DNA from 2 places in the Rahnella sp. EDr1-12 genome. Region 1 is predicted to be linked to the other one. Evidence: predicted binding sites of a transcription regulator. Region 1 holds the regulator's gene; the other holds the start of a gene.

Region 1 (11,835 bases):
CTTCGATGCTGATGTACTTACGGTTTTTCGGGCCTTTAACTTCGAACTTGACTTTACCGTCAGCCAAAGCAAACAGAGTGTGGTCCTTGCCGCAACCCACGTTGATACCAGCGTGGAATTTGGTGCCGCGCTGACGAACGATGATGCTGCCTGCCAGTACTGCTTCGCCGCCAAAGCGTTTTACGCCCAGACGTTTAGCTTCTGAATCGCGACCGTTGCGTGTGGAGCCGCCAGCCTTTTTGTGTGCCATTGTTCCGCTCTCCTAATCTTAAGCGCTGATGCCGGTGATTTTAACGTCAGTGAACCACTGACGGTGGCCCTGCTGCTTACGATAGTGCTTACGACGACGAAACTTAACGATTTTGACTTTAACGCCACGACCGTGAGCAACGATTTCAGCTTTAACGATACCGCCAGCAACTAAAGGCAGGCCGATATTAATTTCTTCACCGTTTGCAATCATCAGAACCTGATCAAACTCGATCGTTTCGCCAGTTGCGATGTCAAGCTTCTCAAGGCGAATAGTCTGCCCTTCGCTGACACGGTGTTGTTTACCACCACTTTGGAAAACCGCGTACATATAAAACTCCGCTTTCCGCGCACTCAACTTTGTATAGTTCAGAGGGCGCTATAAATATTCACAATAGGGCGCGAATTCTACGCAAAAAATCAGAGTAAGACAAGAGCACAATGACCACAAAAGAAGAAAAAAAGCGCAGTTCTTTCGTTATCATTTATCTACACTGTTTTTCAAGTACAATCCCCTTTACAGTTAGCGCCATGTGCCAATGTGAGCCAGATCTCATTGCGGTGAAGAGAACAACAGCCGAAAAAACACAATGAACCTAGAACAGATTATCGATCTTACTCAGGACGACATGGCTGCGGTCAACGCATCCATCCTTGAACAGTTGAACTCCGAAGTTTCACTCATCAATCAACTGGGATATTACATCATCAGCGGTGGCGGTAAACGCATCCGTCCAATGATTGCAGTATTGACTGCCCGTGCGCTCTCTTACGAAGGCGACAAGCACATCAAAGTGGCTGCGTTGATTGAGTTTATCCATACCGCCACGTTATTGCACGATGACGTTGTGGATGAATCCGACATGCGTCGGGGCAAAGCCACTGCCAATGCGGCTTTTGGTAATGCTGCCAGCGTACTGGTGGGCGATTTCATTTACACCCGTGCCTTCCAGATGATGACTGATTTGGAATCACTCCCCGTTTTAGCCCTGATGGCAAAAGCGGTGAATGTGATCGCCGAAGGCGAAGTACAGCAACTGATCAACTGCAATGATCCTGACATTAGCGAAGAGAGCTACATGCAGGTTATTTACAGCAAAACAGCGCGCCTCTTCGAAGCGGCATCCCAGTCTTCTGCCATGCTGGCTGGCGGAACTCAGGAGCAGATTGTCGCGTTGCAGGATTACGGTCGCTATCTGGGTACTGCGTTCCAGCTGATTGATGATTTACTCGATTATGATGCTGACGGCGAAACGCTGGGTAAAAATACCGGTGATGATCTTGATGAAGGCAAACCGACATTACCGCTTTTGCATGCAATGCAGCATGGTGATGAAGAACAGTCAGCCATGATCCGTAAAGCTATCGAAGAAGGTAATGGGCGCCATTTACTGGAACCCGTCCTGGCAGCCATGCACCAGTGGGGCTCACTGGAGTACACCCGTCAGCGCGCTGAAGAAGAAGCAGACAAAGCGATTAAAGCCCTTCAGGTATTGCCGGAGTCTGTCTACCGCTCCGCGCTTGAAGGTTTGGCGCACCTTTCTGTGAAACGCGACTTCTGATGTTTTCTGTCGTACCTGCATGACCACGGCAGGTACGACAGCGTTACAACGCTAGCTTTCGTCAGGTTTGCGTAACCTGTTTAATATTTCCGAAACACCTTCTCTCACAATAAACGAGATCATTGTTTCACGTTCCGGCTCTCTCAGTTGCTTATAGCTTTCAATCCATATCGCCAGGGGATCCTGATGCGACGTATAAACATACTCTGCCGAGTGCTCATTCATCGCCAGACTGGCGACGGTATTACCTGGCAAACTGTCTATGTGATATTCAACCGCACGCCCCTGTACACCTCGCCTCCTTCGCTTTATCCAGCATAACCTGCGCGCCATTCCGTGCACGCCTTGTGTCGAAGTCGGAAGCCCTTCTTTACCGGTCAACTCCTTTGCTGCAAACCACTCTTTTTTCATAACGTTCCTTGTCTTTCTCATTCAAACCAATAAGAAAGTTGCTGTTATAAATCCATGTGAATAATGACGATGCTTTCCTGACACGGGCGACGTTTATTTTAGAGAAGATATTAACGCCACCACTTAAGGAAAACGTCTATTTAACGGAAAGAAGATATTCAATTTTTCGAAATGAGTCCACTGCTGCTTTAAAAGTTTCCATGAATTATCTTTATCAATAAACCATGAATATGCTTAAAGGAAGTTTTTTAGAAAGAAGCATTATAATGTCGAAAGAAAAACATCAACACCCTTAAAATATAACTATAAAACAAAGCCTTAAGATAAAAATCAATAATTAAATGCCATTCAACTATAATAAATTCACTACTCAAAATATTTAATTATTATTTTTATAAATGCTAAAGATCAAAAAACACGCATACCGATAACGCATTCACTTTAATCAATTTCAACTTTGCACGTGATACATCATGAAAATAGACATGAATCACAAAAAGCAACATGAATTTACTTGTTTGTTTAAATCACAATAAGAATGTATTTTTCTAAATGAAAGCAATGAGGGTTTTTAAGAAACATAGATTTAAATGATCGTAAATAAATCAAACCCTCGTTAAATGTATAAGTGCGATAAATATGCCCGCGGAATAAAATTAAACAAATAAGGAAGCCATCATGAATACAAGGAACGAAGACTGGCATCAGGCCGATATTATTGCTGCACTCAGAAAGAAAGGAACCACCCTGGCGGCAGTATCGCGCTCTGCAGGTTTGAGCTCTTCCACCTTATCAAACGCTCTGACACGGCCATGGCCAAAGGGCGAATTGCTCATCGCGAATGCGCTGGGGCTACATCCTTCAATTATCTGGCCAAGCCGCTATTTCGACGCCAGGACTTTTCAGATCATTGAACGCCGTTGCCGCACACCCAATGCTGCGCAAGAGTAAATCCGAGGGGAGATAAAAGAAAAAAACCGCCGGGATAAGCCGGCGGTTATCTATAAAGAGACGCAATCAGTGATTAATGAACTGTTCGCCGAGTTCGATATCCTTGTGCAGGATCTCCAGCATTGATTCCAGTGACTGCTGTTCAAATGCGCTCAGTTTACCGATGTCCAGCAATTCGGTGATCCCGTTTTTGCCAAGCAAAACAGGCTGTGCGAAAAAGCGAGCATACTCACCATTGCCTTCGACATACGCACATTCCACAACGTTGCTTTCACCCTGCATAGCTCGCAGTAATGAAAGTCCGAAACGCGCAGCCGCCTGCCCCATCGACAGCGTTGCTGATCCACCACCCGCTTTTGCTTCTACCACTTCAGTGCCTGCGTTTTGAATGCGCTTGGTGAGTGAAGTGATTTCACTTTCGCTGAACGTCACACCAGGTACCTGAGAGAGCAGCGGCAGAATGGTGACACCAGAATGTCCACCGATCACCGGCACTTCAATGTCTTCCGGTTGCTTACCTTTTAACTCCGCAACGAAAGTATTAGAACGGATCGCATCCAGCGTTGTGATGCCGAAAAGTTTGTTTTTGTCATAGACGCCCGCTTTTTTCAGCACTTCTGCCGCAATAGCAACCGTCGTGTTGACCGGGTTGGTGATAATGCCAATGCAGGCTTTCGGACAGGTTTTCGCCACTTGCTGAATAAGATTACGAACGATACCCGCGTTAACATTAAACAGATCTGAGCGATCCATCCCTGGTTTTCGCGCCACACCCGCTGAAATCAGGACAATATCTGCGCCTTCCAAAGCAGGTGTGGCGTCTTCGCCACAGAAGCCTTTGATTTTCACAGCGGTAGGGATATGGCTGAGATCGACAGCAACGCCCGGCGTCACCGGAGCGATATCATATAATGAGAGTTCGGAACCGGAAGGTAGCTGGGTCTTTAGCAGAAGCGCGAGGGCCTGACCGATACCGCCCGCAGCACCGAGAACTGCAACTTTCATCCTATACTCCTTTTTTATCATTAACTTATAAGTGTCGTGGAATTATTTTGGTTGTGACCTTAATCACTTACGCTGTTAAAAACAATCGCTCACCTGCAGAGAATCTGAGGTTGGTCGTTTAGAAAGTAAAAAAATACACCTAAGCGCCCTTATCCGGTCTTTTATGACTTTTATCGGAAAGCTACCCCTTAAAAGTAGCACCGCAAAAGACGTCAGGTTAATAAATGGTTAAATTTGGTTCATTGTGTGAGCTGAATCGAAATCGGTTGAGCCCAACTTCCTGCGGAAGGCTTACTCAAAATTCACAATTTCGGCATATTCATGAAAAACCCACTAACGCGACACCCGTCACATTCCTTGCAGAACGGTGAGTTCTGGATTTTCCATGTCTTGCGTTGTTGCATAAAAATGCAATTATCTGCATAATCAGCCAAACATTGATCAAGAGACCAGGGTGCAAAATGCGTAATCCTGCCAAACAGGAAGATTTAATCAAAGCCTTCAAAGCATTACTGAAGGAAGAGAAATTCAGTTCTCAGGGCGAAATTGTCGTCGCACTCCAGGAGGAGGGCTTCGAAAACATCAACCAGTCCAAAGTCTCACGGATGCTGACCAAGTTCGGTGCGGTGCGTACGCGCAACGCGAAAATGGAAATGGTGTACTGCCTGCCCGCTGAAATCGGTGTGCCAACAACGACCAGTCCGCTGAAGAACCTGGTACTGGACATTGATCACAATGAAGCCATGGTGGTCATCCGCACCAGTCCGGGGGCAGCACAGCTGATCGCCCGCCTGCTTGATTCACTCGGAAAATCAGAGGGTATCCTCGGAACTATCGCGGGTGATGATACGATTTTCATTACGCCTGCCCGCAGTTTCAGCGTTAAACAACTGCACGATGCAATCCTGAGTTTGTTCGAACAAGAGTTATAAGCCGCCTCAATAGTACAAGGGTGTAAGCGCCCTTTCTGTGCAGGGGGTCAGAAGAACAGAATTTCTGACCTCAGGCCAGCCTCTTTACCCTTCCTTTATATTGCTCACATTTCAAATGCCGCACAAAAATACCGGTTTTCTACCATTAACGGGTACAAGGCGCATGCCCTCTTCTGTTAACGCCGGTCACAACAGGCTCATTTCCGTCACATAAATATTTCAATGATGTGATTCACACCAAAAATAAGCACAGATAATCAAATTCATTCAATCTATTGATTTTACTAAAAATCAACACCGTTTGAACAATTTATAGACGTTTTTTATTACTTTCCGTTATTAAAAAAACCAATAGGACACACATAACCACTCAAATAACTATTAGCAAACTATTAATATTCTGAGTGACTAGATGTATACTCATTTCCGTGGTGTGAGACACCAGTTGTTGGAACACATAATAAAATCGACGAGGTCAAATCATGAACGTTAAAACTACAATCGCAACATTAAGCATTCTCTCTGCTCTGTCATTTGGTGCATTTGCAGCACAACCTGTTAGTCAGGAACAAGCTGCCAATCTGCAGGCGAAAGGGATGATCAGCGTCAGCGGCGTTGCCGGTGCACCTTCTGATATCCGCCAGGCACTGTCTGACAAAGCCGATGCAAAAGGCGCTAAAGCTTTCCGCGTTATTGAAGTGCGTCAGGAAGGTAACTACCACGCAACCGCAGAAATCTACCAGTAACTTTCCGGTAGCCATCGCGAAGGGGCCTGAATAAATCAGGCCCGTGAATAAACAGATTTATCACTGCCCGTTTTACGTTCCCGCACGCTTTGAGCGCCCTGAACTGCAGTTAACAGCCCTGATAAATCTATATTTGAATCGACGTTGCTCTCTCAAATTGCATCAACGTCAGTGAAATCAGGAAATTATCATGAAAATCATCACTACTATCGCCGCTCTTAGTCTGTTGTCTGCTGTGTCTTTCGGTGCGTCTGCTGCGCAACTCATCACGAATCAGCAAGCAGAAAATCTGCAACCTATGGGCGTGATCAGCGTGAGCGGAGTGAATGGTGCACCCACCGATATTCGCCAGCAGCTGTCTGACAAGGCTGATGCCAAAGGCGCTAAATCTTATCGCGTGATCGAAGCCCATAATGAAGGCGCTTATCACGCGACAGCAGAAATCTATCAGTAAGATTTTCTGTACGTTACCCAGAACTAAAGCCACTGCTTGAGTATTTATATGAATTAGCGTTACCGGGTTTCAACAGCCACAGATCGTCTCAATAAAACGATGCTGTTGAGGCTGGGAGAGAGCTGACACTGCCACTGCCGTGCTCTCTTGCTAACGATACCCTCGTCGTCCTGTCCGACGACACCCTTTGGCTCCCACGCTTTTTTTGGGAGCTTTTTTTTGTCTGTTGATAAGCCATTGCCCGGAATAAAGACAAAAAAAAGCACAGCGGATGCTGTGCTTTGAGGCCGTTGAGGAAGAGATTATGGCTGCTGTATCAGGCTCGCTTTCGCGGCCAGTGCCTCCAGCAGTTTTCCGTGGATGCCACCAAAACCGCCGTTACTCATGACGAGAATATGATCGCCCGGCAGCGAGGCCTTGATCACCATATCCACCAGCGAATCCACATCAGCACTCCAGTGCGCAGGCTGTATACAGTGTTCAGCCACTTCTGCTACCTGCCACGGAATATGCTGCGGCTGCAGCAGGAAAACTTCGTCTGCACGCCCCAGCGACGGCGCCAGTTCGTTTTTGCTCATGCCCATTTTCATGGTGTTTGACCGCGGTTCAAGCACTGCCAGAATACGCGCCGTGCCGCCCACTTTGCTGCGCAATGCGGAGAGCGTTGCCAGAATCGCCGTTGGGTGATGCGCGAAGTCGTCATAAACGCTGACGCCATTTTCAACGCCGCGCAGCTCGAGACGACGACGCGCGTTGATAAATTCGCCCAGGGCTTTACAGGCGTCTTCCGGTTTCACACCGACATGACGCGCGGCGGCAATCGCCATCAGCCCGTTATGCATGTTGTGTTCACCGACCAGATTCCAGTCCACCTGCCCGACGATTTCGCCTTTCAGGTAGACATTGAAAGAGCTGGCATCCGGCGTCAGTTTTTTCGCATCCCACGAACAGGCATCCGTTTCACCCACAAATTCCTGTTCACTCCAGCACCCCATCGCCATCACTTGCTTAAGCGGAGTATCGTGCTCGGGCAGGATGATTTTCCCTTTGCCCGGCACCAGACGCACCAGATGATGGAACTGTTTCTGGATGGCTTTAAGATCGTCGAAGATATCGGCGTGATCGAATTCAAGGTTGTTCAGCACCAGCGTGCGTGGACTGTAGTGAACGAATTTCGAGCGCTTATCAAAGAAAGCACAATCGTACTCATCAGCTTCCAGCACCATAAACGGGCTGTTGCCCAGACGCGCAGACACCTCAAAGTTACCCGGCACACCACCAATGACGTAACCCGGCTCATAACCACAGGCTTCGAGGATCCACGTCACCATACCCGCCGTGGTGGTTTTGCCATGTGTACCGGCAACGGCAATCACCCAACGCCCAGGCAGAACGTGGTCGTGCAGCCATTGCGGGCCAGACACGTAAGGGATCCCCTGTTCCAGCACGGCTTCAACGCACGGGTTTCCGCGCGTCATCGCATTGCCAATGATCACCAGATCCGGCTGAGGGTCTAATTGTGCAGGATCGTACCCCGTAATCAGCTCAATACCCTGATTTTCCAGCAGCGTACTCATCGGTGGATAAACGTTATCGTCCGAACCTGTAACCTGATGCCCCTGAGCACGAGCCAGCATCGCCAGCCCGCCCATAAACGTGCCGCAAATCCCAAGAATATGAATGCGCATATGTTTTCCATTAATGCCTTTAAGTCAGCCGCCATTCTACCGCTCAGAATCCTTCAGAAGAAATGGATTTGCCTATGATTCATCCATATATTTGGGCTAAACTGCCCACGCTCTTGTAAAGGTTTTATTAACGAACCGTTATCCATCCTAGATTCAGGGAACGTGTTATGAAAACGTTAGGCGAATTTATTGTTGAAAAACAGCAAGACTTTCCTCATGCAACCGGTGAACTCACCGCCTTGCTCTCAGCAATAAAACTCGGCGCTAAAATCATTCACCGTGACATCAACAAAGCGGGTCTGGTCGATATTCTCGGTACCAGCGGCGCAGAAAATGTTCAGGGCGAAGTACAGATGAAGCTCGATCTGTATGCGAATGAGAAGTTAAAAGCAGCCATGAAAGCGCGCGGCGAAATTGCCGGTATCGCGTCGGAAGAAGAAGACGAAATTGTTATTTTCGAGGGCGAACGCGCTGAGAATGCAAAATACGTCATTTTGATGGATCCGCTCGATGGCTCTTCAAACATCGACGTTAACGTCTCGGTCGGCACCATCTTCTCCATCTACCGTCGTACCACGCCACTGGGCCAGTCGGTGACCGAAGCTGACTTCCTGCAACCGGGCAACCGTCAGGTCGCTGCGGGCTACGTGGTTTACGGTTCGTCCACCATGCTGGTATACACCACCGGCGTTGGCGTTCATGCCTTCACTTACGATCCTTCACTCGGTGTATTCTGCCTCTCCCATGAAAAAGTACGCTACCCGGCAACCGGCAGCATGTATTCGATCAATGAAGGCAACTACATCAAATTCCCGCTCGGCGTAAAAAAATACATCAAATATTGTCAGGAGCAGGACGAAGCTACGCTGCGCCCTTACACCTCACGTTACATCGGTTCTCTGGTGGCAGATTTCCACCGTAACCTGCTCAAAGGTGGCATTTACATTTACCCAAGTACGGCGACCCATCCCAACGGAAAATTGCGTTTGCTGTACGAATGCAACCCGATGGCGTTCCTGGCTGAACAGGCCGGTGGCAAAGCCAGCGACGGTAAAAACCGCATTCTGGATATCATTCCGCAGAAACTGCATGAACGCGCGCCGTTCTTCGTCGGTAACTGCTCAATGGTGGAAGATGCAGAACGCTTTATCGCTCAATTCCCTGATGAATAAGCCCTGCGCGGCACGACAATAAAACATCAAAGAATGAACGTGATACCTCTGTAACTTAGCCTTACCGTTGTTCTGAACGTAAAAAGGTGGCTTTTTAAGCCACCTTTTTTATTTCCTGCAAAATGCGGTTTTACGATCGGTACTGCTCAGACTGATTCAGTTTGAACACGGCCATGCTCGCCGCCAGCAGCTGAGCCTGCTCTTCCAGAGAACGCGTCGCCGCCGTCGCCTGTTCAACTAACGCGGCGTTTTGTTGTGCCACCTGATCCATCTGGGTGATCGCGACATTCACCTGCTCGATGCCGTGCGTTTGCTCGCTGGTGGCAATCGAGATTTCCCGCATCAGGCTGGTCACGCGCGTCACTTCGCTGGAAATTTCCAGCATCGTCGCCGCGGCAGATTTCACCATGCTGGATCCTTCCGCCACCCGGCTTTCTGAATCACCAATCAGCTCTTTGATTTCTTTGGCTGATTGCGCACTGCGCTGTGCCAGGCTGCGCACTTCCCCCGCCACGACGGCAAATCCGCGCCCCTGCTCACCGGCACGTGCGGCTTCAACGGCGGCATTCAGCGCCAGAATATTGGTCTGGAAAGCGATGCCGTCGATGACAGTAATGATATCGCCGATACGTTTGGAGCTGTCGGTGATGCCCTGCATTTTCTCCATCACCTGATTAACAACCTGACTGCCTTTGTCCGCGATCGATGAAACGCTGTGCGCCAGCTGGTTCGCCTGTTCAGAGTTTGCGGCGTTCATCCGCACGGTCGAGGTCAGTTGCTCCATGCTGGCGGCAGTTTCTTCCAGAGAGGCCGCAGACTCTTCGGTGCGCTGCGCCAGATGCACATTACCGGCCGCCAGTTCGCGCGAGCCCACGTCAATCTGGTTACCCGCATCGCGGACGCGGCCAACCGATAACACCAGAGAATCCTGCATTTGCTTCATGGCTTTCAGCAGGCGTCCCATTTCGTTGTTGTGAGAGTCGTCGATATCGTGTGTCAGATCGCCTTGCGCAATGAATTCCAGCTGCGCGATGGAAAACGTCAGCGGACGCATAATGAGTTTCTGCAATGCAAACCACGCCAGGATTGCAATCGTCAGCGCCACCACAAAAGCCGCGACGATGACAGTCAGCTGGATACGCGCCTCTGCCCGCGCCTGCTCAATGCGTTGACGGGTGTTATCCACCGCATACGCGCGGAAATCCGCGAGCGCTTTGTCGTAAGCATTGCTGTAGGGCGTGATTTTATTCTCCAGCACATCGTAATAACTGTCGGCGCTTTGCGACTGCAACGCCTGAAGAATGGGGACCAGACCATTAGTTTTGTACGCTTCGTAGGTTTTTTGCACCGCCGCGGATAAATCCCTGCCGTGCTGAGTGTCATCCACTATGCTGACGAATTTTCCCAGATCCGCATCTGCCTGTTTGATGTAACCGGCAATGCGGTCGGACGTTGCTTTCGCGTCATCCATCATGCCGATTTCCAGCTGACGGACAGCCACACCGCTGGCAACACGGGTGCGCAGGGAGTAACTGTAGCTGTCAGCCAGCGAGCCCAACTCCTCGCCCTGCAGCTGATTAATCTTTTGCAGCGAGGTCGCACTTTGCCTGATGGCATTGGCGCCCAGTACGCTCACCAACAGTAAAATCAGGGTCATAAACACTAACAGGCCGATCAGACCGGCCTTTACGCTCAGCTTATTCAACATACGGTGTTATCCAGTCATTCAGGTGAAAAGGAGAAGTGCATATCGCGGTAGGGGTCAGGTTTATCCCGACTTTTATTTGAATAGAGTTATCGGCAATTGACTGAATTTCTTGATAAGAAAAGCAAAAACAGGCAGTTACGCGGTGAAATGACCTGGCGGTGAATTTTACTGCCGAACCTGAAGTTTTTGCAGGTTCGCAACAGCAGGTCATGCGGAAAAATTGGAAAGCGACATTCGGTGAAAAGGGCGGGAAATCACGGGAGACTTGGCTATAATGTGCGGCACTCTATTCCTGGTTCAATGAAGGAAACCAACCATGAGCTTACTGAATGTACCTGCTGGCAAAGATATGCCAGAAGATATCTACGTTGTTATCGAAATCCCGGCAAATGCTGATCCGATCAAATACGAAGTAGATAAAGACACCGGCGCACTGTTCGTAGACCGTTTCATGTCTACAGCGATGTTCTACCCGTGCAACTACGGCTACATCAACCACACTCTGTCTCTGGATGGCGACCCGGTTGACGTTCTGGTGCCAACGCCTTACCCACTGCAACCGGGTTCTGTGATCCGTTGCCGTCCGGTTGGCATGCTGAAAATGACCGACGAAGCGGGTGAAGATGCGAAGCTGGTTGCGGTTCCGCACACTAAACTGAGCAAAGAATACGATCACATCCAGGATGTGAACGACCTGCCAGAACTGCTGCGCGGCCAGATCACCCACTTCTTCGAGCAATACAAAGCGCTGGAAAAAGGCAAATGGGTAAAAGTTGACGGTTGGGCTGACGCTGCTGCTGCAAAAGCTGAAATCGTGGCTTCTTTCGAACGCGCTAAAAACAAATAAGTTTTTCGCTGTCGAACGAAAAAAAACACCGCCAGATGGCGGTGTTTTTTTATGTATTACGCGTTGAAACACAACGTTTATTTTTAGACGACCTTGCTCAGATTACTCAC
Region 2 (11,835 bases), on a different contig from region 1:
TTCGAGACTTATGCTTATTACGCTGAGTTCGAATAATGTGAAGAAGTAAATGCAGTATTAAGTAGTGACGGACGCGGGGTGGAGCAGCCTGGTAGCTCGTCGGGCTCATAACCCGAAGGTCGTCGGTTCAAATCCGGCCCCCGCAACCAACTACTAAAATAATCAGTAAGACGTAAACATCAGGCACCTTAACGGGTGTTTTTTTGTATCTGAAGATTGAGTTAACAGCGCACCAGCCCCGACATTTTTCCTCACATTATCCTTAATATCCAATTCATTGCAGGCACTCAGCCATTGGCGAAATGCGCCTTAATCCCCGCCAGTATTGATTCTGCAACCTGCTGCTGAAAATGCGCGGTGCGCAGTTTTTTCTCTTCATTGATGTTACTGATAAACGCGGTTTCCACGAGAATCGACGGAATATCCGGCGCTTTCAGTACCGCAAAACCGGCCTGATCCACTTTGTTTTTATGCAGCGGGTTAATCTTGCCCATCCGTGTCAGCACTTCTTTGCCAAATTTCAGGCTGTCGTTGATTGTCGCGGTCTGCACCAAATCGAACATCGTATGGTCGAGATACTTATCGCCACTTTTACTGACACCGCCTATCTGATCGGATTCATTCTGAGTCTGCGCAAGAAAACGTGCTGCTGAGCTGGTAGCGCCCTTGGTCGACAGAGCAAAAACGGATGAACCTTTGGCGGCACGGCTGGTAAAAGCATCAGCATGGATGGAAATAAACAAATCAGCCCGCAACTTTCGTGCCTTGGCGACCCGCACTTTCAGCGGAATAAACACGTCTTCATTACGGGTCATGTAGGCTTTCATGTTCTTTTCACGGGCGATCAGTTTTTGTAAACGACGCGCGATCTGTAAGACAACGTCTTTTTCACGGGTCTTATATTTGCCGATTGCGCCGGGGTCTTCACCGCCATGACCGGGATCCAACATAATGACCAGAGGGCGGCTGTGCCCTGCCTGCCCATCTTTCGCCGTTTCCGGCGGCAATGTTCTGGCCACGTCCCCGCGGTTGTAATCTTCCAGTAATGCCAGCAGCGGATCATCCTCAGCGCTGACCGCCCCCTCTTCAGGGTACAAATCAACCACCAGACGATTGTGGAACTCTGCGACCGGTTTGAGTGTAAACACATGGGGATTGATGGGGCGCCTGAGCTCAAGCACCATGCGCACCGTTTGGGCATCAAACTGACCTACCCGCGCCTGGCGAATGTACGGGTCGGTTTGCTGAACTTTTTCGCCCAAACCTTTGAGCACGCTATTCAGTTGTACACCCTCAATATCCACAACCACACGCGCAGGTGAACTCAGCAGAAACTGCTTATACTTCAGAGGAGTACTGGATTCCAGAGTGATGCGGGTGTACGTCGAGGAAGGCCATATGCGCACGGCGATAACCTGTGAACTGGCGGCAAACCCCACTTTACTCACACTGAGCATCCAGGAAGCCGCTACGGTCTGAAGAAGTCGTCGTCTTCCGGGGTTGTGGTTATCGTCAGTCATGCAATCTCAAACAGGTTACAAAAATCAAAAGTGATGATAAAAAACTCAGTTTGGGAATTTTAACTAATCCTTCCCTGCATGTCATTCCTTAACATTATTTTGATAAATCAATTTGTTGAGTGTTTGTAATCGTTGTTAATAGAAAAACAGAGATTTCTTACTTGCCACACAGCCTCAAAAGAATAAAAATACAAAAATTACGAATAAAAATTCAAATGAGGTTTTGCCGTGAAGGAACGTAGCACTGAATTGGTCCAGGGATTTCGCCACTCCGTTCCCTACATAAATGCTCACCGTGGCAAAACATTCGTTGTCATGCTCGGTGGTGAAGCCATTGAACATGAGAACTTCAGCAACATCGTCAATGATATCGGGCTGTTACATAGCTTAGGTATCCGGCTGGTGGTGGTGTATGGTGCCCGTCCGCAAATCGATGAGAATCTGGCAGAGCATCACTGCGAGCCGATTTATCATAAAAATATTCGTGTTACCGATGCCCGTACACTCGAGCTGGTGAAGCAGGCTGCGGGGTTGTTACAGCTGGATATCACCGCCCGCCTGTCGATGAGCCTGAATAATACTCCGCTGCAGGGTGCGCACATCAATGTTGTTTCCGGTAACTTTATTATCGCGCAACCCCTGGGCGTAGATGACGGTATCGACTATTGCCACAGTGGCCGTATCCGTCGCATCGATGAAGAGGCCGTTCACCGCCAGCTCGACAGCAATGCCATCGTGCTGATGGGGCCGGTAGCCGTATCCGTTACCGGAGAAAGTTTTAACCTGACGTCTGAAGAAGTGGCGACGCAACTGGCCATCAAGCTGAAAGCCGAAAAGATGATCGGTTTCTGCTCGTCGCAGGGCGTGATTAATGAGGAAGGGAATATCATTTCTGAGTTGTTCCCGAACGATGCGCAGCAACGCATTGATAAGATGGAAGCCAGCGGCGATTACCTTTCGGGAACAGTGCGTTTCCTGCGTGGCGCTGTTAAAGCCTGCCGCAGCGGTGTGCGTCGCAGCCACCTGATCAGCTATCAGGAAGACGGTGCGCTGATTCAGGAACTGTTCTCGCGTGACGGTATCGGTACCCAAATTGTGATGGAGAGTGCGGAGCAGGTACGCCGTGCAACGATCAACGATATCGGCGGGATCCTCGAGCTTATCCGCCCGCTTGAACAACAAGGTATTTTGGTTCGTCGCTCCCGCGAGCAGCTAGAGATGGAAATCGATAAATTCACGATTATTGAAAGGGATAACCTGACCATTGCCTGTGCGGCGCTGTATCCGTTCCACGATGAAGGTATCGGGGAAATGGCCTGCGTGGCAGTTCATCCTGATTACCGCAGTTCGTCACGCGGTGAAATGTTGTTGCAGCGGGTGGCCAGTCAGGCAAAACAAATGGGGCTGAACCGCCTGTTCGTGCTGACGACCCGCAGCATTCACTGGTTCCAGGAACGCGGCTTCAAACCGGCTGAAGTTGATGTTCTGCCGATTCAAAAGCAGGAAATGTACAACTATCAGCGCCGGTCGAAGATCTTAATTTCCGAACTGTAAGCGCTCTGGTGCACATACTAAAAAGGGCGCAAATGCGCCCTTTTTAGTTTCCCCGCTCACTAATCTCACATTAATGTGAAGTCTGAGATTTCAGGGTTTGCTGCAGTGTCGAGGTGTCGGCATAGGTTTTGAACCCTTCCGGCGCCGCATACTGCGGCGTCTTACTGTCATTGCCGGAAACTTGCGACAACATCGCCAGTCCGTCCTGTTTAATCACTGCCTGATGGAAGTAGTCCGCCAGCTGCGTCTGCGTCAGCCCCGCAATGACTCGAATGACGTTGGTGCGCGTATCAAACTGCGCATTCCCACGGCTGAAATCATTGCCCAGGCGGTCTGACTCTTCATCCAGCGTTTGCGGACGCTGCTGCATTTCATTCACCAGACCCTGTTTGTACTGAACAAACTCGGCATCTTTCATTTCCCGCAAACGCTTCTCAGCCTGTGGGTAAAAGGCCAGGTACCGCTGATACAAATAGTCCGGTTGCTTACTGTTACTTTGCAGCAGGAAACCAATACCCCACTGTTTGCCAACAGGAATGGGGAAGGCGAACACCGCGTAACCCAGTTGCTCCTGGGTGCGCAGCTGGCTATAGAACCATGGCTGGATGATTTGCCCGAGCAATGCGCTGTAGCCCATGCTCTGAATTTCATCATAACCTGTTGGCACATACACGGCGGCCAGCGCCGAGTCAGAACTGCTGCCCGTCCGCTGAATATTGGCTTTCAACGGCTCCGTGACGACGGCCTGCGTTCCACGCCACCACTGTGTGCCGTGCGCCCCCAGCTTCTGCATAATCTGCAGGGACATGGCTTTCACCTGATCCCCGGTCATATTCCCCACCACCATGATCTCAACGGCGGCGTGGTGAATAAGTTGCTCACGGTAAGCGTTCACATCTTCCAGTGTGATACCCGCAACCAGTTTCTCCCGTTCTGAACGTTCGGTGTAAGGTACCCGCGACAATAACTGAACCGGCTGCAGCGCCAGTTCGAAAGCTTTACCTTTATCCGCCGATGCCAGACGTTCCAGATACCACGATTTCGCCTGATCCAGCTGTTCCTGCGTCGGTTTAAAATCAGGGTAACTCTCCACCAGCGTAGCCAGCAGATCTGGCAGACATTCGGTGAAACCGCTGGCGGTAAACTGCAGTCCATTATCCGGCGACGTCCCAAAACTCAGCCCGCCGATAGAAGCCTGATAACTCAGCTGATCAAATGCCACACCGGTCAGATAGTCAGTCAGACCGTAAAGTACCTGGTTTTTCGCCGTACTTAACGCCTGCTCATTGCGAAAAGAAACCGTCACATTGGCTTTGGGCTCATCGGCAAAGTAGCGGCTTGGCATATAGAAAACGCGCAGGCCTTTATCTTCAATCAGAAGTTCAGGTTTGGTGGCCGTGGCGTTTTTAGTCACCAGCGCCAGCGAGTCGGGAATATAAGGGTTCAGCTCAGGCAGAGAAAGTTTGATGTCCTTCCCCAGCGCTTTCCATTGTTCATAGGTTTGCGGTGGGACTTTATCAACCTGATAAGGCGCATTCACAAAATAGGCAACTTTGTTGTGCGGCTCGTTGGGACTGATAATCCAGTAACGCGCATTCTGTGGGGTCATTTCATCCAGACGCGATTCAATCGCTTTAGGATCATATTGATCCGTCAGATATGGCGAATCCAGAACGTGTTCAACCGGTACGCGCAGCATGGTATCCACCAGCCATTCAACGTAGTCCATATCCCGCGTCAGCGCGGGATACCGGAAATCAAGCGCCATCACATGCGCGATTTCATCAAAATAGCTTTTGTTAATGCCCTGCCCGCGCATCTCCTGGAGATAACTGAAAATGGCGGCAATCACTCTGTCGCGCTCAGCCAGACCTTTGTCCGTCAGGGATACCGAAATGTTAAATACGCCCTGATTGCGGTTAACCATCGGGTCTGCCCCCGCACTGATACCGTCGGAGTAACCTTGCTTTTGTAACCAGTCAGATAATGTATTCAGGCTGCGGTTTCCGATCAGATAGCTGATATAGGTATCTGTCTTACTGCGAAACGCTGCGCTGTTGTTATCAATGGCAAACTCTACGCGCAATTCTTTGCGGGGCTGTGCCGGAACAAAATGGATATATTCACCTTTTTGCTCGTCCGTTAATGTGGGAACGGTAATCGGTGGTACTGCAGCATGATGATTGGCAATACTCCCGAAGGTATTCCCGGCCAGCTCAGCCAGCTCCGGCAACGGCTTATTACTATAAATCACACCGACCATCAGATTCGCCGAATAGTAACGGTGATAAAATTCCGTCAGTTTCTCGTGCAGATTGCTGCCTGGTTTGTCTTTCAGAGTATCCAGATTCCCGCCGGAATAACGGGAGCCGGGATGCGCGGGATTTAGGGTTTCAGCCCGCACCTGGGCCATACGCATTCCATCGCGCGAGCGCGCCATGGTCAGCTCAGCATTCACCGCGTTACGCTCGCGATCGCCGTTGGCAGGATCCAGTGAAGGTTCACCAATAGCATCGGCAAGGCGATCTACCGCTTCCGGCAGGGCATCATTTTCAACTTCCAGATAAAAGGCTGTGCGGTAGGAAGCCGTGCTGCCATTGTGGCTGCCGCCGTGTTTTTTGAGGAATTCAGAAAGGCTTTCAGGCTGAGGATATTTTTTTGAGCCCATCAGCAACATGTGTTCGGTGTAGTGAGCCAGACCTAACTGTGAATTCGGGTCTTCCAGCGAGCCTACGGGGATAGCCAGAGCGGCAAGTGACTTGGGCGCCTCAGGATCAGAAACCAGCAAAACCGTCATATCATTGGCCAGCTTTATCGCCTGATACTGACGCGGGTCGTTCTGACTTTTATTGATAGCTTGTGCATAAGGCTGCCAACCGGCAGCGCTTGAAACAACAGGGGCCCAAAAGGTCAATAACAACAGTAACCCTGAAATTCGGGTAACCTGTTTTAACATTGCCACTCTCCCTCAATCAAATAAACATGCCACGTGGGCAAAAATAACGGTTCACCAACTGATGAACCTCAACCTGCTGTTTTATGCCGTTGAGTCTGATAAGACCCCGCGGATGCAGGATAGTTGTCACAATCTCAGTACCGTGATGTGCATTCTGGCGTAATGTCACAGTTTGCGACCTGTCGCGATATTACACGCCCGGTTAATTCCTCGGTCTTAAACCACTCTATGCAGTTGGGCTGCTATTGCAAGCGGCTTGGCGGTATTTTTCCTGCTTAGCCGGCGGGGTTCCCCGTGCCAGGCTCACAAAGTAAACGTTGTAAACGTGCCTGATAATGTGTGGGAGTCAGGATCACCACGTTAATCCGCTGGCAGCGTTGCCCCACGGGAAAGACCGACAACTGATACTCCCAGCCTTTAATTTGCGGTTCAGTCACGTTTCCGGTGGCCGAATAGGCTTCTAACTGTGAGTGAGCCTCCGACCACGCCTGCTGCACCTGCCACTGACGCATAAAGCCATGACTCAGTGACTGAAAATAATTAAGCAATCCCAGAACAGATACCGAAAGCAGCAGCGCGGCGATCAGCGCTTCCGGCAGGCTAAACCCCTGCTGATTCTTCTCAGCCTTATTCATTGCAAAACTGCTCATCAGCTTCCGGGCAGAAATCCAGCCAGCCTTGTCTGAGAGGTGAAAAAGCCAGTGAACCGTCCGCTTGTTTTTGCATGCTGACCTGTTGATAAAGCCTCACAGGTTCCCCACCTTGGGCCAATACACCTTCCCCGCGAACCACAAAAACGTCAATTCTCAGCGAAGGGCGTACACATGCCCGCCCGGATCCGGCGCCAACAACGACTGCCGGGACGTCCTGACATTGCCACTTAGCATCATTGAACGCCTTCCAGGGCTGGCTGACTCCCCAGCTTAATGACGATGCGGCATTTTCCCAGGCGATCACATAACGGTGCTGGTTTGAGGTCAGCGCCAGTCCGGCGGAAAGCTGTTGCTGTAAAGCATTAAGGGCAATGATCCCCAACCCCATCATCACCATGATGCTTAAAATCATGGCACTGCCCTGCTGGCGATCAGGATGATTTTTCGCTGTGTTCTTTTCCAATGAGTTCACAGAGAATGCCCTGCAATCTGAGCGTCAACCTGCCGGTGAATAAGCGGGTTTTTACTCCAGTGGGCGTCAATTTGCAGAGAAAACAAGTTTCCTGAATGCAGACCAGAACTTTCAGTTACAACAAATTTCGTGACGGTGACTTCCGCCGGATCGAGTAATTTCTCCCACCCTGAACTGCCGCACGACTCTGTGCCACGCTGCATTTCAATCCCTCCCTGTCGCAGGCGATAACCAAAATACTCTGATTCCGCGGTGCCCGGTTTCTCCCAGCGCCCGTTGCGATTCAGATCATAGATGACAATGATGCAGGAACCCGCGGGCTCACCGGACGCATTGCCGATGATGACTGTTTTGCCCTGACAGATACCATTACAAAACCCGGCGCGCCGCACATCTTTTTCGATGGTAAAAGCGGTCTGATGCAGTAACTCCTCAAGCTGATAATGTCTCCCCAGGCTTTGGCTGCGCTGGCGCATCAGCGGATAAATTTGCGCGGCACTGAGCATAAGCATACTGCCGACACCCATCGCCATCATCACTTCCGGCAGGGTGAATCCGTTGGCACGATGATGAATCACTGGCACACACCGATGCCCAGTACAGGCTGATTCTCGCTGCAGATACGCAGCCGCCCTCTGGCTGAGAGCACCACGCGCAAACTTCCGGCGGTATTTTTTAACGTCAGATGCCCTGCCAGTGCGGCATTACGCAGCCCGTAAAAGCCCATCGATTTATCGGTAAAATCGAGCAATTCTATATCCGCTTCGCCGACAGCAAATACTCTGCCACTGGCCGCATGGCAGTCGGCCGGGCGCAGCCCTGCGCCCACGCAACCGGCGGTTCCACCGATGGCCCACAACACGGCGGAGCGATTGTAATTATTGGCTTCGGCCTGCAGGCCATAGAGATATAAACGTAACTGCTGAGCCTGTTGCTCAAGCTTTAACGCCTGCTGGTAACCTCGCCAGCTGTGCAATCCCCAAAGAGTGCACATTGCCACCAGCGCAACGACGACCATCATTTCTATCAGCGACATTCCCTGCTCCCCTGAACGTTCGTTTTTTTTCATGCGGTCAGGGTAAGCATTTAAATTTTCGGTGCCACAGGCAAAAAACCTTTCTCCGCGATGCCTTCAGAAGAAAATGTGCAACAAAGCACCCTAAACAAAAATGTTGCGGGGCGTCTCGCAGAAACAATAGTCAGGGCGAAATAGCGGTGGGAATCGTCAGAAAAAAGCGTAGAAAGTGGCGCAACAGAAAGGCGGTACGTCAGAGGGATCGCTGCCTGACGCGGGGTCAGGCAGCAGACGATCAGATAGCGACAGGTGCTTTGATTGCAGGATGCGGGTCGTATCCTTCGATTTCGAAATCGTCGAAGTTGTAATCAAACAGGGAGGCAGGTTTGCGTTTAATAATCAGTGTTGGCATTGCGCGAGGTTCACGGCTCAGTTGCAGATGCGTCTGTTCCATGTGGTTGTTGTAGAGATGGGTGTCACCACCGGTCCAGACAAAATCACCCACTTCGAGATCGCACTGTTGCGCCATCATATGTACCAGCAGCGCATAGCTGGCGATGTTAAACGGCAGGCCGAGGAAGATATCGCAAGAGCGCTGATACAGCTGGCAGGACAATTTACCGTTCGCCACGTAAAACTGGAAGAAGGCATGGCAAGGCGCCAGCGCCATCTGATCCAGCTCGCCCACATTCCACGCCGATACGATGATACGACGGGAATCAGGGTCGCTTTTCAGCTGATTGATAACATTCGTCAACTGGTCAATCTGCTTACCGTCGGCTGCGCCCCAGGCGCGCCACTGTTTGCCATATACCGGGCCGAGATCGCCGTTTTCATCGGCCCATTCGTCCCAAATGCTGACGTTGTTTTCACGCAGATAGGCGATATTCGTTTCACCTTTCAGGAACCACAGGAGTTCATGAATGATTGAGCGCAAATGACAGCGTTTGGTGGTGACCAGCGGAAAACCTTCCTGCAAGTTGAAACGCATCTGATGACCGAAAATCGACAATGTGCCAGTACCCGTACGGTCGGCTTTAGGTGTGCCTTCATCGAGCACTTTCTGCATTAAATCCAGATACTGTTTCATGTTACCTCACGACAATTGTTTCTGCGGACGACGATATGCCCAGACCATCATAATCAGGCCGATGGCCACCATCGGGATGGACAGAACCTGTCCCATGCTGATGACGCCGTCGAACAACCCAAGCTGTGCATCCGGCTGGCGGAAGTACTCAACGATAATGCGGAATAAGCCATAACCGATCAGGAATAAACCTGATACCGCACCTATCGGGCGTGATTTGCGGATAAAGACATTCAGGATGATAAACAGCACGACACCTTCGAGCAGCAATTCATACAGCTGAGAAGGATGACGCGGCAGCACACCGTACTGGTTCAGCAGCGGCTGCCATTTAGGATCCGCAGCGGCAATGGCGATATCTTCCTGACGGGAACCCGGGAAAAGCATTGCCCATGGCACATCGGTGGTCACACGCCCCCACAGCTCGCCGTTGATAAAGTTGCCAAGGCGACCGGCACCAAGACCAAACGGGATCAGTGGCGCGATGAAATCTGCAACCTGGAAGAAATTACGTTTGGTGCGGCGGGCGAAGACCAGCATCACAACGATCACACCAAGCAGACCGCCGTGGAAGGACATACCGCCGTCCCACACTTTGAACAGATAGAGCGGATTGTCGAGGAACAGAGGCAAATTGTAGAAGAATACGTAGCCAATACGGCCGCCAAGGAATACGCCAAGGAAACCGGCATACAGCAGATTTTCAACTTCGTCTTTTGTCCAGCCACTGCCCGGTTTGTTCGCACGGCGCACGGCCAGCCACATTGCGAAGACAAACCCGACCAGATACATCAGTCCGTACCAGTGAAGGGATACCGGTCCGATAGAGAAAATCACCGGATCAAACTGGGGAAACGCCAGATAGCTGTTGCTCATCTATCACCACAAATTGTTTATTGTTTTAGCCCGGTTAGGGGTCAGCAGGAGGCGAATAGTAGCATAAGCCGGAGGTTTTCCGTGGCTACGCCGGGGGAAAAGTTCTGTAAAAAATCGTCTCAGTTTGCCCGGCCTGAGATGCGGGCTTAAACGACGCGACAGGAAATGCCGCGCCCGAAGGTTATTTACCGCCGCGAATCAGTCCGCCTAAACCGCGTCTTTCCATAAATGCCGCCGTCATGTGGCGTACATCCGTGGTGAAATGGGCCTGTAAAACCCGGCCAGCCAGTTCTTCGGCATCCGCTAAATCGATGCGGCGCAGCAAGTATTTCACACGAGCGACACTGCGCCCGTTCATGCTGAGATTACGGTAACCCATGCCGGTCAGCAGCAAGGCGCCCATCGGATCACCGGCCATTTCACCACACAGGCTGACGTCGAGCCCGATAGCTTCTGCACTGGTGATGATTTGCCTGAGCACACGAAGCATCGCCGGATGCAGGCTGTCATAGAGCCCTGCAACGCGGGTGTTGTTGCGATCGACGGCCAGCAGGTATTGCGTTAAATCGTTAGTGCCGACAGAGATGAACTCCACTCTTCCGGCCAGCGCAGGCAACATAAAGATCATCGAGGGCACTTCAATCATCACGCCGATACGCGTGCGTGGCAGCTCGTAGCCGAGTTGTTCCTGCACTTCACGACCGGCGCGATCGATAAGCCTGCGCGCTTCATCAATTTCTTCCAGGCTGGTGACCATGGGCAGCAAAATACCAAGATTACCGGTCGCCGCATTGGCTCGCAGCATCGCGCGAACCTGGATCAGGAAGATTTCAGGTTGATCGAGCGTAATGCGAATACCACGCCAGCCCAGACACGGATTTTCTTCGCTGATCGGCATATAGGGCAGCTGTTTATCAGAGCCGATATCCAGCGTTCGCAGCGTCACAGGCTTTTGCGGGAACAGCTGCAACATGCCCTGATACTGCGCCACCTGCTCCTCTTCAGAAGGGAAACCGCTTTGCAGCATGAAAGGAATTTCGGTGCGGTAAAGCCCGACGCCGTCAACGCGGCTGCCAAACAACTTTTCATGATCGGCGCTCAGACCGGCATTGAGCATCACATGCACTCTTTCGCCACTTTTCAGCGCCGCTGGCTGGTCAACGTCGTCTTCCGCACGCTGGCTCAGTTCCATTTCTTCGCTGATAAGCCGCTTATACTCTGCGACCAGTACCGGCTCAGGGTCGATCAGCAGTTCGCCGCGATAGCCATCGACAATCAGCTGACGCTGGCTAAGCAGCGCAGGCTGAATATCTGCGCCCATAATGGTCGGCACGCCCATTGCGCGCACCAGAATGGCGGCATGAGAGTTAGCCGCACCGTCGCGAACCACTACGCCAGCCAGCCGGTCCTGAGGGACTTCGGCTAACAGTGTGGCGGTCAGTTCGTCGGCCACCAGAATGAAGCGTTCAGGCCACTGAGTATTGCCCTGAATTGAATCGTCGAGATGGAAAACCAGACGCTGCCCGAGCGCACGTAAATCACTGCCGCGTTCACGCAGGTAGGTATCCTGCAGGCTGGCAAACTGCGCCGCAAACTCCTCAACCACCTTTTTTACTGCCCATTCGGCCACTGCGCCCTGATCGATCTGAGCAAACAGTTCACGTTTCAGGCGGGCATCATTGAGCAGGTGGGAGTAGAG

What was found. Region 1 encodes ArgR, which controls arginine synthesis, uptake and breakdown. Its sites were predicted from a motif close to ANTGAATAAAAATACANT; they were not measured.
Region 2: a site for ArgR is predicted at 1,698-1,715, ahead of argA (amino-acid N-acetyltransferase). Genes of this name have one in related genera too.

What each region holds. Positions count from the first base shown of each region.
Region 1 is NZ_JBLZNY010000005.1:79,490-91,324, reverse strand. Features, by position in the region: gene rpmA (50S ribosomal protein L27) at 1-250, opposite strand, end outside; gene rplU (50S ribosomal protein L21) at 269-580, opposite strand; gene ispB (octaprenyl diphosphate synthase) at 840-1,811, shown strand; gene ACO0U8_RS18855 (DNA-binding protein) at 1,863-2,222, opposite strand; gene ACO0U8_RS18850 (helix-turn-helix domain-containing protein) at 2,901-3,173, shown strand; gene mdh (malate dehydrogenase) at 3,240-4,178, opposite strand; gene argR (transcriptional regulator ArgR) at 4,640-5,110, shown strand; gene yhcN (peroxide/acid stress response protein YhcN) at 5,593-5,856, shown strand; gene yhcN (peroxide/acid stress response protein YhcN) at 6,047-6,310, shown strand; gene mpl (UDP-N-acetylmuramate:L-alanyl-gamma-D-glutamyl-meso-diaminopimelate ligase) at 6,613-7,998, opposite strand; gene fbp (class 1 fructose-bisphosphatase) at 8,166-9,170, shown strand; gene ACO0U8_RS18815 (methyl-accepting chemotaxis protein) at 9,301-10,878, opposite strand; gene ppa (inorganic diphosphatase) at 11,195-11,725, shown strand; gene ACO0U8_RS18805 (gamma-glutamylcyclotransferase family protein) at 11,832-11,835, opposite strand, start outside.
Region 2 is NZ_JBLZNY010000007.1:134,334-146,168, reverse strand. Features, by position in the region: tRNA gene ACO0U8_RS21395 (tRNA-Met) at 73-149, shown strand; gene amiC (N-acetylmuramoyl-L-alanine amidase AmiC) at 288-1,520, opposite strand; gene argA (amino-acid N-acetyltransferase) at 1,749-3,074, shown strand; gene ptrA (pitrilysin) at 3,145-6,030, opposite strand; gene ACO0U8_RS21375 (prepilin-type N-terminal cleavage/methylation domain-containing protein) at 6,306-6,680, opposite strand; gene ACO0U8_RS21370 (YgdB family protein) at 6,658-7,095, opposite strand; gene ACO0U8_RS21365 (prepilin peptidase-dependent protein) at 7,152-7,691, opposite strand; gene ACO0U8_RS21360 (prepilin peptidase-dependent protein) at 7,730-8,224, opposite strand; gene thyA (thymidylate synthase) at 8,466-9,260, opposite strand; gene lgt (prolipoprotein diacylglyceryl transferase) at 9,267-10,136, opposite strand; gene ptsP (phosphoenolpyruvate--protein phosphotransferase) at 10,318-11,835, opposite strand, start outside.